DNA from 2 places in the Comamonas sp. Z1 genome. Region 2 is predicted to be linked to the other one. Evidence: predicted binding sites of a transcription regulator. Region 2 holds the regulator's gene; the other holds the start of a gene.
The links. The regulator sigma-54, encoded in region 2, starts transcription at its own class of promoters, with help from an activator protein. The targets are predictions, from matches to a motif close to TGGCANGNAANCTGCTTT.

Region 1 (5,878 bases), on a different contig from region 2:
TCGCTTGCCGGACTTTGCCAAGCTTTACGTAGGCAGCGCCGCCTTGTCGTGGGCAATGCCGCTGCGCACATGGCCCGAGGGAACATGCCCGGCTGCATTGCGCACATGGCCGGTCTGGTCGTCGAAGAAGAAATCGGGCTCGAACTCGCGCAGAAACCCGCCCTTGGCCAGTCCGCCGAGGAACATGGCTTCATCGACATCGATCTTCCAGTCCATCAGCGTATTGAGCGCACGCTCATGGGCCGGGGCGCTGCGCGCCGTGACCAGGGCCGTGCGCACGCGCATGCCGGCCACATCGGCCTGCTGCAGGCGGTGCAGGGCGGCCAGCAGCGGCTTGAAAGGGCCCTCAGGCAGCGGCTGGGCGGCTTTCTCCAGCTCATGCTGCTGGAAAGCCTCCAGGCCCTGGGCCTGGAAGATGCGCTCGGCCTCGTCGGAAAACAGCACGGCATCGCCGTCGAAAGCGATGCGCACTTCGCGCGGATGGCTGCTGCTGGCGCGCATGGAGTCGGTGAACACATGGGCGGCCGGGTAGCCCAGCTGCAGTGCCTGGGTCACGTCATCGGCATTCGCCGAGAGAAACAGCTGGGCTCCCAGCGGACGCAGATAGCCGAAGGGGTCGCGCCCCTGGGTGAATACGCCGCGCTGTATGGAGTGCAGGCCGTGGGCCTGGGCCGAGCGGAAGACGCGCATGCCGCTGACGGGGTCGTTGCGCGAGAGCAGCACCACTTCCACATGCTGCTGTGCCTCGGTGTTGAAGGCCAGCAGCTTCTTGACCAGCGAGAAGGCCACGCCGGGCGCGGCAGGCACGTTCAGCCGCTCGCGCTGCAAGCGCAGATAGCTCGCCGGGTCGCTGTCCTCGAAGAGGCGGTTTTCCTCCTCGAAATCGAACAGGGCTCGCGAGGAGATGGCGACGACGAGCTTGTCGTTCAGGGTCATGGCCATGGCGGTACGGCTTTGGGCGGATGTGCAGACAGGCTTCGATGATACGCAGGCCGCCGCGCCCTCACCAGTTGGCTTCGCGCTCGGGCGTGGCACTGATATGGTGTATGGACAGATCGGCACCGTCGAACTCCTGCTCCTGGCTCAGGCGCAGCCCCATGGTTTTCTTGAGCAGGCCATAGACCAGCAGGCCGCCGAGCGCTGCCCAGGCCACGCCCATCAGCGTGCCTATGAGCTGGGCCAGCGGATGCACGCCGCCAAGCCCGCCCAGTGCCTGCGTGCCGAAGATGCCGGCCGCAATGCCGCCCCAGGCGCCGCACAGACCGTGCAGCGGCCACACGCCCAGCACATCGTCGATCTTCCATTTGTTCTGCGTCAGCGTGAACATGAAGACAAAGATGGCGCCGGCGGCAGCCCCCACGACCAGTGCCCCCAGAGGATGCATCAGATCCGAGCCCGCACAGACGGCAACCAGGCCGGCCAGCGGGCCGTTGTGCACAAAACCCGGGTCGTTTTTGCCCACGGCCAGGGCGGCCAGCGTGCCGCCCACCATGGCCATCAGCGAGTTCACTGCGACCAGACCGGAGATCTTGTCCAGACTCTGGGCACTCATCACATTGAAGCCGAACCAGCCCACGATCAGAATCCAGGCGCCCAGCGCCAGAAAGGGAATGCTGGAGGGCGGTGTGGCCGCAATCGCTCCGCCCTGGCGGTAGCGATTGCGGCGCGGGCCCAGCAGCAGCACGGCTCCCAGGGCGATCCAGCCGCCCACGGCGTGGACCACCACGCTGCCGGCAAAGTCATGGAACTCGGCACCGGTCAGCGCCTTGATCCAGGCCTGGACGCCGAAATGCTGGTTCCAGGCAATGCCCTCGAAGAAGGGATAGATCAGGCCCACGATCATGGCCGTGGCGATCAGCTGGGGCCAGAACTTGGCGCGCTCGGCGATGCCGCCCGAGATGATGGCGGGAATGGCGGCGGCAAAGGTCAGCAGAAAGAAGAACTTGACCAGGCCGTAGCCGTTGAGCGCAGCGAGCTGCTCGGCGCCCACGAAAAAGTGCGTGCCGTAGGCCACGCCATAGCCGAGAGCGAAATAGACCACGGTGGAGACCGAGAAGTCGACCAGGATCTTGACCAGGGCATTGACCTGGTTCTTGCGGCGCACGGTGCCCAGTTCCAGGAAGGCGAAACCGGCGTGCATGGCCAGGACCATGACGGCGCCCATCAGAATGAACAGGGCATCCGCGCCCTGTTTTAGTGCTTGCATGAAAACGCTCCAGCTGAAATTTGCTATTTATTGGTGCGAAATTGAGGGAAATACCCGCAATGCACTAAAAGAAAGCAAGAATTGCGCCAAGCTGGAGTGGGCGCTTCCGCACCGCTGCGGACGCGGCCGGCCTATTTGACGAACTGGTTGAGCTGGATGATGGGCATGAGCACGGCCAGCACGATGAGCATGACCACCAGTCCCATGACGACGATGAGCAGCGGCTCGAGGATCGTGGCCAGGTGCATGGCGCGGCGCTGGACCTCGGTGGACAGCTGGGTGGCGGCACGCTGCAGCATCAGCGGCAGCTGGCCCGTCTGCTCGCCCAGCCGGGCGAACATGGCGACCAGGCCCGGAAAGCGCTTCTTCTGAGCCAGGGCCGAGGCCAGTGGCGCGCCTTCGCGCACCAGCACCAGCGCATCCATGGCATCGGCGCGCAGGGCGCGGTTGTTCAGCGTCTCGGCCGCGGCCTGCAAGGCCTTGAGAATGGGTACGCCCGCTCCGGCCAGCATGGCCAGAGTGCCGGCAAAGCGCGCCGCGTTATAGCTGCGCGAGAGCCGGCCTATGAGCGGCAGACGCAGCCACTGGGCATCGAAGCGCTCGCGAAACGCCTCGTTCCTGAGCGCCAGCCGAAAGCCCACGGCAGCCAGCAGCAGCACGGCCAGCATGAGCCAGCCGTAGTGGCGCACAAAGTCGCTGATGCCGAGCATGACCACGGTGAGAAACGGCAGCGCACGCTTGGTGCCGGCAAACACGCCGGCCACCTGCGGCACCACATAGCTGACCAGAAAGATCACGATGACGATGGCCACCAGCGTCACGATGGCCGGATACAGCGAGGCGCCGATGAGCTTGGACTGCAAGGCCTGGCGCGCCTCCAGGTCGTCGGCCAGGTTTTCCAGCACCGGACCCAGGCTGCCGCTGGATTCGCCGGCGCCGATCACGGCGCAAAAGATATCGGAAAACTCGCGTGGATGCTGTTCCAGCGCCCTGGCAAAGCTGGAGCCGGCATTGACCTCGGCCCTCAGCGCTGCGACCAGCTGATGCTGGCGTTCGTCCTCGGCTTCCTCGGACAGCGCGGCCAGTGCGCGTTCTATGGGCAGGCCGGAGCTGACCAGGCCCGAGAGCTGGCGGGTCCATACCGCGAGGCTGGTGGAGTTGAAGACCGGGCGCGTGAACCATCCGGAAGCGCCGGTGCGGCCTTGGCCCTTGCCAGCGGCGACGGGCTCGACCTGCAGCGGCACCAGGGCCTGGCTGCGCAGCTGGCTGCGCGCGGCACGGGCGTTGTCGGCTTCCAGGGTGCCCTTGCGGGTCTGGCCCTGGGCATCCAGGGCTTCAAAGGTAAAGGCGGGCATGCGCGAATCGATCTGACGGGTGAGGGGTTAGTGCAGATGGTAGCGACTAATGATGTCAGCACTTCGGCGTTTGAGAGAGCGAGCCCGGCTTGACGCAGGTCAGGACTGCCGCGGGCGAGGTCGGCACAATGGTCTGCCGATTCAAGAATGCGAGGTTTCGATGCTCAAGGACAAGGTTGCATTGGTGACGGGGGCTGCATCCGGCATAGGCCGCTGTGTGGCACTGACATGGGCCAGGGAAGGCGCGCGGGTGGTGCTGGCCGACCTCAACGAGGAGCAGGGCCAGGAGAGCGCGGCCTTGGTGCGCGAGCTGGGTGCCGAGGCACTGTATCTGCGCGCCGACGCCGGCAGCGCGGCGGATCATGAAGCGCTGGTGGCCCTGACCATGCGCCACTTCGGCAGGCTGGACGTGGCCTGCAACAACGCCGGCATCGGCGGAGCCAGCGCGCCAACCGCCGACTATCCACTCGATGCCTGGGAGCAGGTGCTGCGCGTCAATCTCTCGGGTGTCTTCTATGCCTGCAAATACCAGATCGCCGCCATGCTGCAGGGCGGTGGCGGCTCCATCATCAATATGGCGTCCATACTCGGCGCCGTGGGCTTTGCCAACTCTGCAGCCTATACGGCCGCCAAGCATGGCGTGCTGGGCCTGACCAAGGCGGCGGCGCTCGAGTATTCGGCCAGGGGCGTGCGCGTCAATGCCGTGGGGCCGGGCTTTATCCACACTCCCATGATCAGCGGTCTGGAGCAGGACCCGGCTACGCATGCGGCGCTGGTGGCGGCCCACCCCATGGGACGCCTGGGCCAGCCCGAGGAGATCGCCGAGCTGGTGGCCTGGCTGGCCAGCGACCGTGCGTCGTTTGTGACGGGCGCTTATTACCCGGTCGACGGCGGTTACTTGGCGCGCTGAGTGGTTTGCAGCGGTTTGTTATAGGTTTTGATTGCCCTGCGCTTGACTGGCAGCCGCTAAGGGCGAAAACCTTAAACGACTGGCGCCATGGCTGCGGCTTGCATATCGCCGTCGATCTCGTCGGCGCGCACCGAGGCCGCACGCTGCAGCAGCGGCGTGGCATAGGCCTCGAATTCGGGCCGCTTGGGCAAGCTGCCGTCCATCATGCTCCATCCGATATAGCTGGCCAGATACAGATCGGCGGCCGTGAAGTGGTCGCCGCAGACATAGCGTTTTCCGGCCACCGCATGCAGCAAGGTGTTCAGCACATCGTCAAAGCGGCCAAAGCCTGCGCTCATGGCCTGCTGATGAGTTTGCGATTGCAGCCAGCCTTCGTTGCGGGCGGTTGTGACGGCCTCCACAGGCCCGGCGACAAAGAACAGCCAGCGAAAGTAGCTGGCCCGTTCCGGGCTGCCCATCACCGGGGCCAGTTGTTTCTCGGGGAAAAGCTCGGCCAGATAGGCGAGGATGGCTCCGGTCTCGGTGACCACGGCATCGCCATGCTGCAGCGCCGGTACCTTGCCCATGGAGTTGATGGACAGGTACTCGGGCGACTTCATCTCGGGTCCGAATTCCAGCTCAACGGTTTCATAGTCGGCACCGCATTCCTCCAGCATCCAGCGCACCATGCGGGCGCGTGATCTGGGGTTGCTGAAAAAGCGCAGCTTGGGCTGGTGAGATGTGGACATTGCGGCTCTCCTTGACGGGCTGTTGTGACATGGCAAAAACGCCATGCAGCCAATGTAGGAGCGGGGGCTGACAGTTTCTGTCAGCAGCGCCGCTCAATCCAGCGTGTAGCCGGTTTCGTCCAGCCAGCGCTGTATCAGTGCCTGGCGCCGCTGCGGATAGCGTTCGCCCAGATCCTCCAGCGCGTCCACGCGGTCGGCGCGAAAGTGACGAAAGGCCTGGCGCAACTCGCACCAGGCCGAGACCACGCGGCTGCGCTCGAAGTAGGCCATGGCAAACGGCCAGATGCGGCGCTGGCTCGGCACGCCATGCTGGTCGCGGTAGTGCAGCACGACCTTGTGTTCGGCACGGATGGCGCGGCGCAGCGCGGCCTGCCAGGGCTCGGCCGGCGGATCTGTCTGCATATTGGGAACCAGCAGGCCGCTGGTGTCGACGGCAATGCGCAGCTCCAGCGGCAGTGCTGTGCGTATGCGGTCCATGGCGGCGGTGGCGGCCTGGGCCAGTTGCGGATCAGCCTGCAGGCTGGCCCAGCGCGCGCCCAGCAGCAGGGCCTCCAGCTCGTCGGCGTTGAACATCAGCGGCGGCAGCAGAAAGCCGGGCCGCATCTCGAAACCTATGCCGGGGTCGCCCAGGATGTCGGCGCCCTGGGTGCGCAAGGTGGCGATGTCGCGGTACAGCGTG
Region 2 (5,878 bases):
TGACGCCCAACAAGCCCGCCGTCGTGCGGGCTTTTTTGTGGGTGTTTTTTACGCAAGTTGCAAAAAGGGAATGACTACAATGGATGCAAGAAACGTGCCTTCCATGAAAAAAACACTCCTACCTCTTGCGCTGGCCTGCGCCCTGGCAGCAGCGACCGGCATTGCCCATGCCGAAAAAGCCGACAGCGCCAAGCCCATGAATATCGAGGCGGATGCGTTGCGTCATGACGAGCTGCAGCAGACCAGTGTCTTTACTGGCAATGTGGTGATGACCAAGGGCTCCATCGTGCTGCGCGGTGCTCAGCTCGATGTGCGGCAGGACGCCGAGGGCTATCAGTACGGTGTGATCAAGGCCGAGGCCGGCAAGCGTGCCTTCTTCCGCCAGAAGCGCGATACCGTGGCCGGTCAGCCCGAGGAGTTCATCGAGGGCGAAGGCGAAGTCATCGAGTACGACGGCAAGGCCGATATCGTCAAGTTCATCCGTCGTGGCGAGATGCGCCGCTACCGTGGCGGTCAGCTCAGCGATCAGGTCACGGGCTCCATCATCGTCTACAACAACATTACCGACGTCTATACCGTCGATGGCCAGAAGACCAGTGGCGGCCTGCCGAGCTCCTCCGTGGGACAGGGTGGCCGTGTGCGCGCCATCATGGCGCCCAAGGATGGAACGCCGGGAGCCCAGCCTAAGCCTGCAACACCTGCCACGCAGCTGCGCCAGAGCATGACGCTGGGCGGTGAGAAAGCCGACGAGAAGAAATGAGCGAGCCGACTTTCTCCAGCAGCCGCAGCGGCGAGTCCGACAGCCGCCTGGAGGCCAAGCATCTGGCCAAGTCCTACGGCAGCCGCAAGGTGGTCAAGGATGTGTCCCTGTCCGTGCAAAAAGGCGAGGTGGTCGGTTTGCTCGGCCCCAACGGTGCGGGCAAGACCACATCGTTCTACATGATCGTGGGCCTGGTGCGCAGCGACGGCGGCGAGATCTTCATCGACGGCCAGCCAGTGGGCGGCATGCCGATTCACCAGCGTTCGCGCCTGGGCCTGTCCTATCTGCCCCAGGAAGCCTCCATCTTTCGCAAGCTCAGCGTGGAAGACAATGTGCGCGCCGTGCTGGAGCTGCAAAAGGACGAGCAGGGCAAGACGCTGACGCAGGGCGAGATCGAAAAGCGCCTCACGGGCTTGCTGCAGGAGCTGCGCGTAGAGCATCTGCGCCAGTCGCCGGCGCTGGCGCTGTCCGGCGGTGAGCGCCGTCGCGTGGAAATTGCCCGCGCCCTGGCCACGCAACCGCGCTTCATTCTGCTTGACGAGCCGTTTGCAGGCATCGACCCGATTGCGGTGATCGAGATCCAGCGCATCATCGGCTTCCTCAAGGAGCGCGGCATCGGCGTGCTGATCACCGACCACAACGTGCGCGAGACGCTGGGCATCTGCGACCACGCCTTCATCATCAGCGACGGCCATGTGCTGGCCGAAGGCACGCCCGAGGAGATCGTGGAGAACGCCGATGTGCGCCGCGTCTATCTGGGCGAACATTTCAGAATGTGATGACCCCCACGCTCCCTCACTTTGTGTGGTCGCTGCCCCCGGAAGGGACCCTGACCGGCAGCGCCGAGGTTTGCCTTGGGGCAGCCCGGCGGCAAACCCATAGCACTGCGCGCGTTTGCAATGATTGTCTGGGGGCCGCGCCTCGATGAAGCCAGGTCTCTCGCTACGCGTTTCGCAGCATTTATCGCTTACGCCGCAGCTGCAGCAATCCATTCAGCTGCTGCAGCTCTCCACCCTGGAGCTGGCGCAGGAAGTCGAGCAGATGCTGGTCGACAACCCTTTTCTGGAACGTGCGGGCGATGAGGCAGAAACTGCGGGAGATGCTCCTGTAGATGTAGCTACTAGCGCCAGTGAATACAGTACTTCAGATGGTATTCATGTTGAAAGGGATGCATCGCAAGCGCAACAAGCTACTGAAACGGTAGCGGAGACATCAAGCCCCGAAACCCCTGAAACGCTGAACTGGGAGGCCGAGGGCATGGACGGCCAGGACGGGGAATGGGGCGGCGAATCCAGCAGCGAGTGGGATACGCCCTCGGCCAGCAGCTCCACGCGCAACCGCGATGGCGACGACGAAACCGATGCCATCGATCTGGCGCGCGAGCACCAGAGCCTGACCGACTTTCTGCACCGTCAGGCGCTGAGCCTGCATCTGGGCGCGGCGGACATGGCGGCGCTGCGCTTTCTCATCGAGTCGCTCAGCGACGACGGCTATCTCGAGGATTCCCTGCAGGAGCTGGCGCAGAGCCTGGCCGGCGACGACCTGGAAGAGCGCGAGGAGCTGGAGCAGCACTTTGCCATTGCGCTGAAGCTGCTGCAAAGCCTGGAGCCCGTGGGAGTGGGCGCGCGCGATCTGGCCGAGTGCCTGCAACTGCAGCTGCGCGATCTGATCCGCACGGCCGAGGACGAGGGCACGACCGAGGCGCATATGAACCGGCTGCTGCTGGCGCAGGCCATCTGCGCGCAGCCCATGGACTTGCTGGCGCGGCGCGATCTGCGCAAGCTCACCAGCCTGTGCGGCGCGCGCGAGGAACAGCTGCGCGAAGCCATGGCCCTGATCGCCAGGCTGGAGCCGCGTCCGGGTCGGCGCTTTGTCGATGTGGAGCGCCATATCGTGGTGCCCGATGTCATCGTGCGCCCGCTGCGGGCCGGCTCGGGCCGGGTGGACTTCTCCGTGCAGCTCAACCCCGAGGTCATGCCGCGTCTGCGCGTGCACGACATCTATGCCAGCGTGCTGCGCCGCCACAAGAACAGCGACGGCCATGCGGCGCTGCAGCAGCAGTTGCAGGAGGCGCGCTGGTTCATCAAGAACATCCAGCAGCGCTTCGACACCATCTTGCGTGTTTCCGAAGCCATCGTGGAGCGGCAGAAGAACTTCTTTGTGCATGGCGAGCTGGCCATGCGCCCGCTGGTGCTGCGCGATATCGCCGACACGCTGGGCCTGCACGAGTCCACCATCAGCCGCGTGACCACGGCCAAGTACATGGCCACGCCCCAGGGCACTTTCGAGCTCAAGTATTTCTTCGGCTCGGGCCTGGGCACGGAAACCGGGGGCAGTGCCTCCAGCACGGCCGTGCGTGCGCTGATCAAACAGTTTGTCGATGCCGAAGATGCCAGAAAGCCGCTGTCGGACGCCAAGCTGGCCGATATGCTCAAGGAGCAGGGCATTGAGTGTGCGCGCCGCACCGTCGCCAAATACCGCGAGCAGCTCAAGATACCCACGACCACGCTGCGCAAGGCGCTGTAGGGCACCGCAGAAACAAGAAAGCCGCTGATGCATCACACAGCGGCTTTCTTGTTCTGTATTTAGGGCGGGAGCCTTGATAAGGCATTCCTCAAGCAAGGGGCAGCGAGCAAGAGCCGCCCTTGCGGCGATGCTGCCGTCCCCCTTGGGGGCGCCCGGCAAGGGGAAGGCGCGTAGTGCCTCAGGGGGTTATCAAGAAACCAACCACCAGATAAACCAGACCAGCACGCCGATCATCAGGCCGAACTTGAGGATCTTGTAGAAGGTCGGATTCCAGTCGCGGAAGGCACGGCGGTACTTGCCCGCATAGAACGAGATCTTGAACAGCTTGCTGATCATGCCGCGCGGATCGCCCTCGTTGTTGGGCGAGCTGGCGGCGGCCACCACGTTCTTGCCCAGCCAGTGATTGAGCCACTGGGCAAAGCCATTGGTCATGGGGCGCTCCACATCGCAGAACAGCACGATGCGGTTGCCTTCCGAGCGGTTCTCGGCCCAGTGCATAAAGGTCTCGTCGAAGATCACGCCTTCGCCTTCGCGCCAGCTATAGGGCTGGCCGTCGACCTCGATCATGCAGCGGTCGTCGTTGGGCGCCAGCACGGCCAGGTGATAGCGCAGCGAGCCCGCATAGGGGTCGCGGTGCAGATTGAGCTTGGCGCCGGGCGGCAGCTCGGCAAACATGGCGGCCTTGACGCTGGGAATCGATTTCACCAGGGCCGTGGTCTTGGGGCACAGCTCCATGGCCGAAGGGTGGGCGTCGCCGTACCACTTGAGGTAGAAGCGCTTCCAGCCGGTCTTGAAGAAGGAGTTGAAGCCTGCGTCGTCGTTGTTGGCGGCGGCCTTGATCTGCATGTTCTTTTGCAGATTGACGGCTTCCTCGCGGATCTCGCGCCAGTTGGCCTGCAGCGGCGCCAGCTCGGGGAAGGTGCTGGTGGGCAGATAGGGCGTGCGCGGCACCTTGCTGAACATCAGCATGAAGACGTTGAACGGCGCTGTGAACGTGGAGTGGTCAAACAATTGCTTGACCACCTTGTGGCGCACCTTGCCGCGCAGATGCATGTACAGCCCGCAGCCAAAGAAGAGCAGCACCAGTGCCAGAACGATAATTTTTGCCATAAGGGCCAATTTTACCGGGGGCACCCCGGCGGCCACCATGGGGGCAGGTCAAACAGAACCGGGGTAGGGGAATATCAAAAGCAATAGCTGCCGGCGCTTGACGGCCAAGCGCAGCAGCCGGTCGGGATCAGATACTCAAGGCAGGGCCAGTACGGCGCAGTTGCACAGATCGGCGCTCTCGAAGGCCGTTGTGTCGCCCGCTTTGAGCCCCGGCACGGGGAACAGGCGCACCGTCAGCGGCTTGTTGAGGCGAAAAGCCATGGTGCCCGTATCGCGCATGACGGCAGCGATCTGCTCGGCGCTGCTGTCGCCCGGCACGGGCACGGTATCGAGGCCGATGCCGCAGACGCTGCTGTAGGTCAGCAGGGCGCGGATATCGAATTCATCATTCAGACTGGCCTGGGCCAGGCCTTGGTCCTCGGTCACGGCCAGCATCAGGCCGCTGAAGCCGATCTGTGTCACGCCGTTGACCGATTTGAAGACGCGGGTCAGCAGGGCCGAGGCTTCCACCGTGCCGCTGGCGCCGAAATAGGGCACGCCCAGCAGTTGGTAGACATCGACCATGGAGGCGCAGGACTTGGATGGCGCGGCCGAGGTGTCCATGCCAGCGATATGCCAGCCCTCGGCCAGCGTCACGCCGTCGGCGCAGCGCTGGATGGCAGTGGCATGCTCGTTCAGGGTCTGGCTCAGGCGATCGAATGCGAGCTTGAACCACGCCGCGTGATCGAGCTGCTGGCGCTGCTGCTGCAGCTCCTGCAGTTCAGCCACCATGAGGTCTGGCGTTTCCAGGCCCAGCACCAGGGCGCCGTGGTGCTTGCCGCGGTGGTAGCTGGCCGGGAAATAGGGAATGCCGGGCGCGCAGTTGAAATTGACTGTGAAGTTGAAATTGCCTTCGCCGCGCGGCGTGGTGCGCGCGATTTGCTGAATCGCCTGCACGCTGTGGGCCAGCAAGTCGGTCTGCAGAAAGCCATGTTCATCCAGATCGATGTTCACGCAGGCATTGCACAGGTCGCCATAGGCGGCAATCAGCTGCGGCAGCAGCGCCACTTCCTGCGCATTGCGCGCTTCGCCCACGGCAAAGCGGATGCGGCGTTTGCCAGTGTTGATGGCCTTGAGCGTTTCGGCAATGCGCTGCAGGCCGGCGAGGGCGCTGTCTATGCCGTGGACGTCTAGGTATTCGCCGAACGGGTTGCTCACAATGCGGATGGACTGCACCTGATAGCCCCGGGCCTCGATGGCATCGGCCACGGCATCGCATTGCTGCTTGGCCTGGGTCAGGCCGGCCTGCCACTGTGCCTCATCGGCGCTCAGGTTGACAAAGGCGGTGACGGTGCGCACGCGCACCAGCGGGTTGAAGCTGATATTCATAGCAGTATCCATAGGCAGGAGAATGGCTGGCGGCCATTTTGCCTCTGAATATGCCGATCACAGCAGGCGTGTGCCCAGCGGCACCTCCTTGTCGGGCACGCACAGGGCCACGGC

Region 1: a site for sigma-54 is predicted at 2,278-2,295, ahead of FSY45_RS11695 (ammonium transporter). Genes of this name have one in related genera too.

Annotation. Positions count from the first base shown of each region.
Region 1 is NZ_VOQT01000005.1:175,545-181,422, forward strand. Features, by position in the region: gene FSY45_RS11690 (5'-nucleotidase) at 25-942, opposite strand; gene FSY45_RS11695 (ammonium transporter) at 1,004-2,206, opposite strand; gene gspF (type II secretion system inner membrane protein GspF) at 2,338-3,561, opposite strand; gene FSY45_RS11705 (SDR family NAD(P)-dependent oxidoreductase) at 3,722-4,471, shown strand; gene FSY45_RS11710 (glutathione S-transferase family protein) at 4,543-5,199, opposite strand; gene FSY45_RS11715 (YafY family protein) at 5,293-5,878, opposite strand, start outside.
Region 2 is NZ_VOQT01000002.1:663,072-668,949, reverse strand. Features, by position in the region: gene lptA (lipopolysaccharide transport periplasmic protein LptA) at 104-760, shown strand; gene lptB (LPS export ABC transporter ATP-binding protein) at 757-1,539, shown strand; gene FSY45_RS06495 (RNA polymerase factor sigma-54) at 1,685-3,286, shown strand; gene FSY45_RS06490 (aspartyl/asparaginyl beta-hydroxylase domain-containing protein) at 3,476-4,396, opposite strand; gene FSY45_RS06485 (DUF711 family protein) at 4,532-5,764, opposite strand; gene FSY45_RS06480 (tRNA-binding protein) at 5,822-5,878, opposite strand, start outside.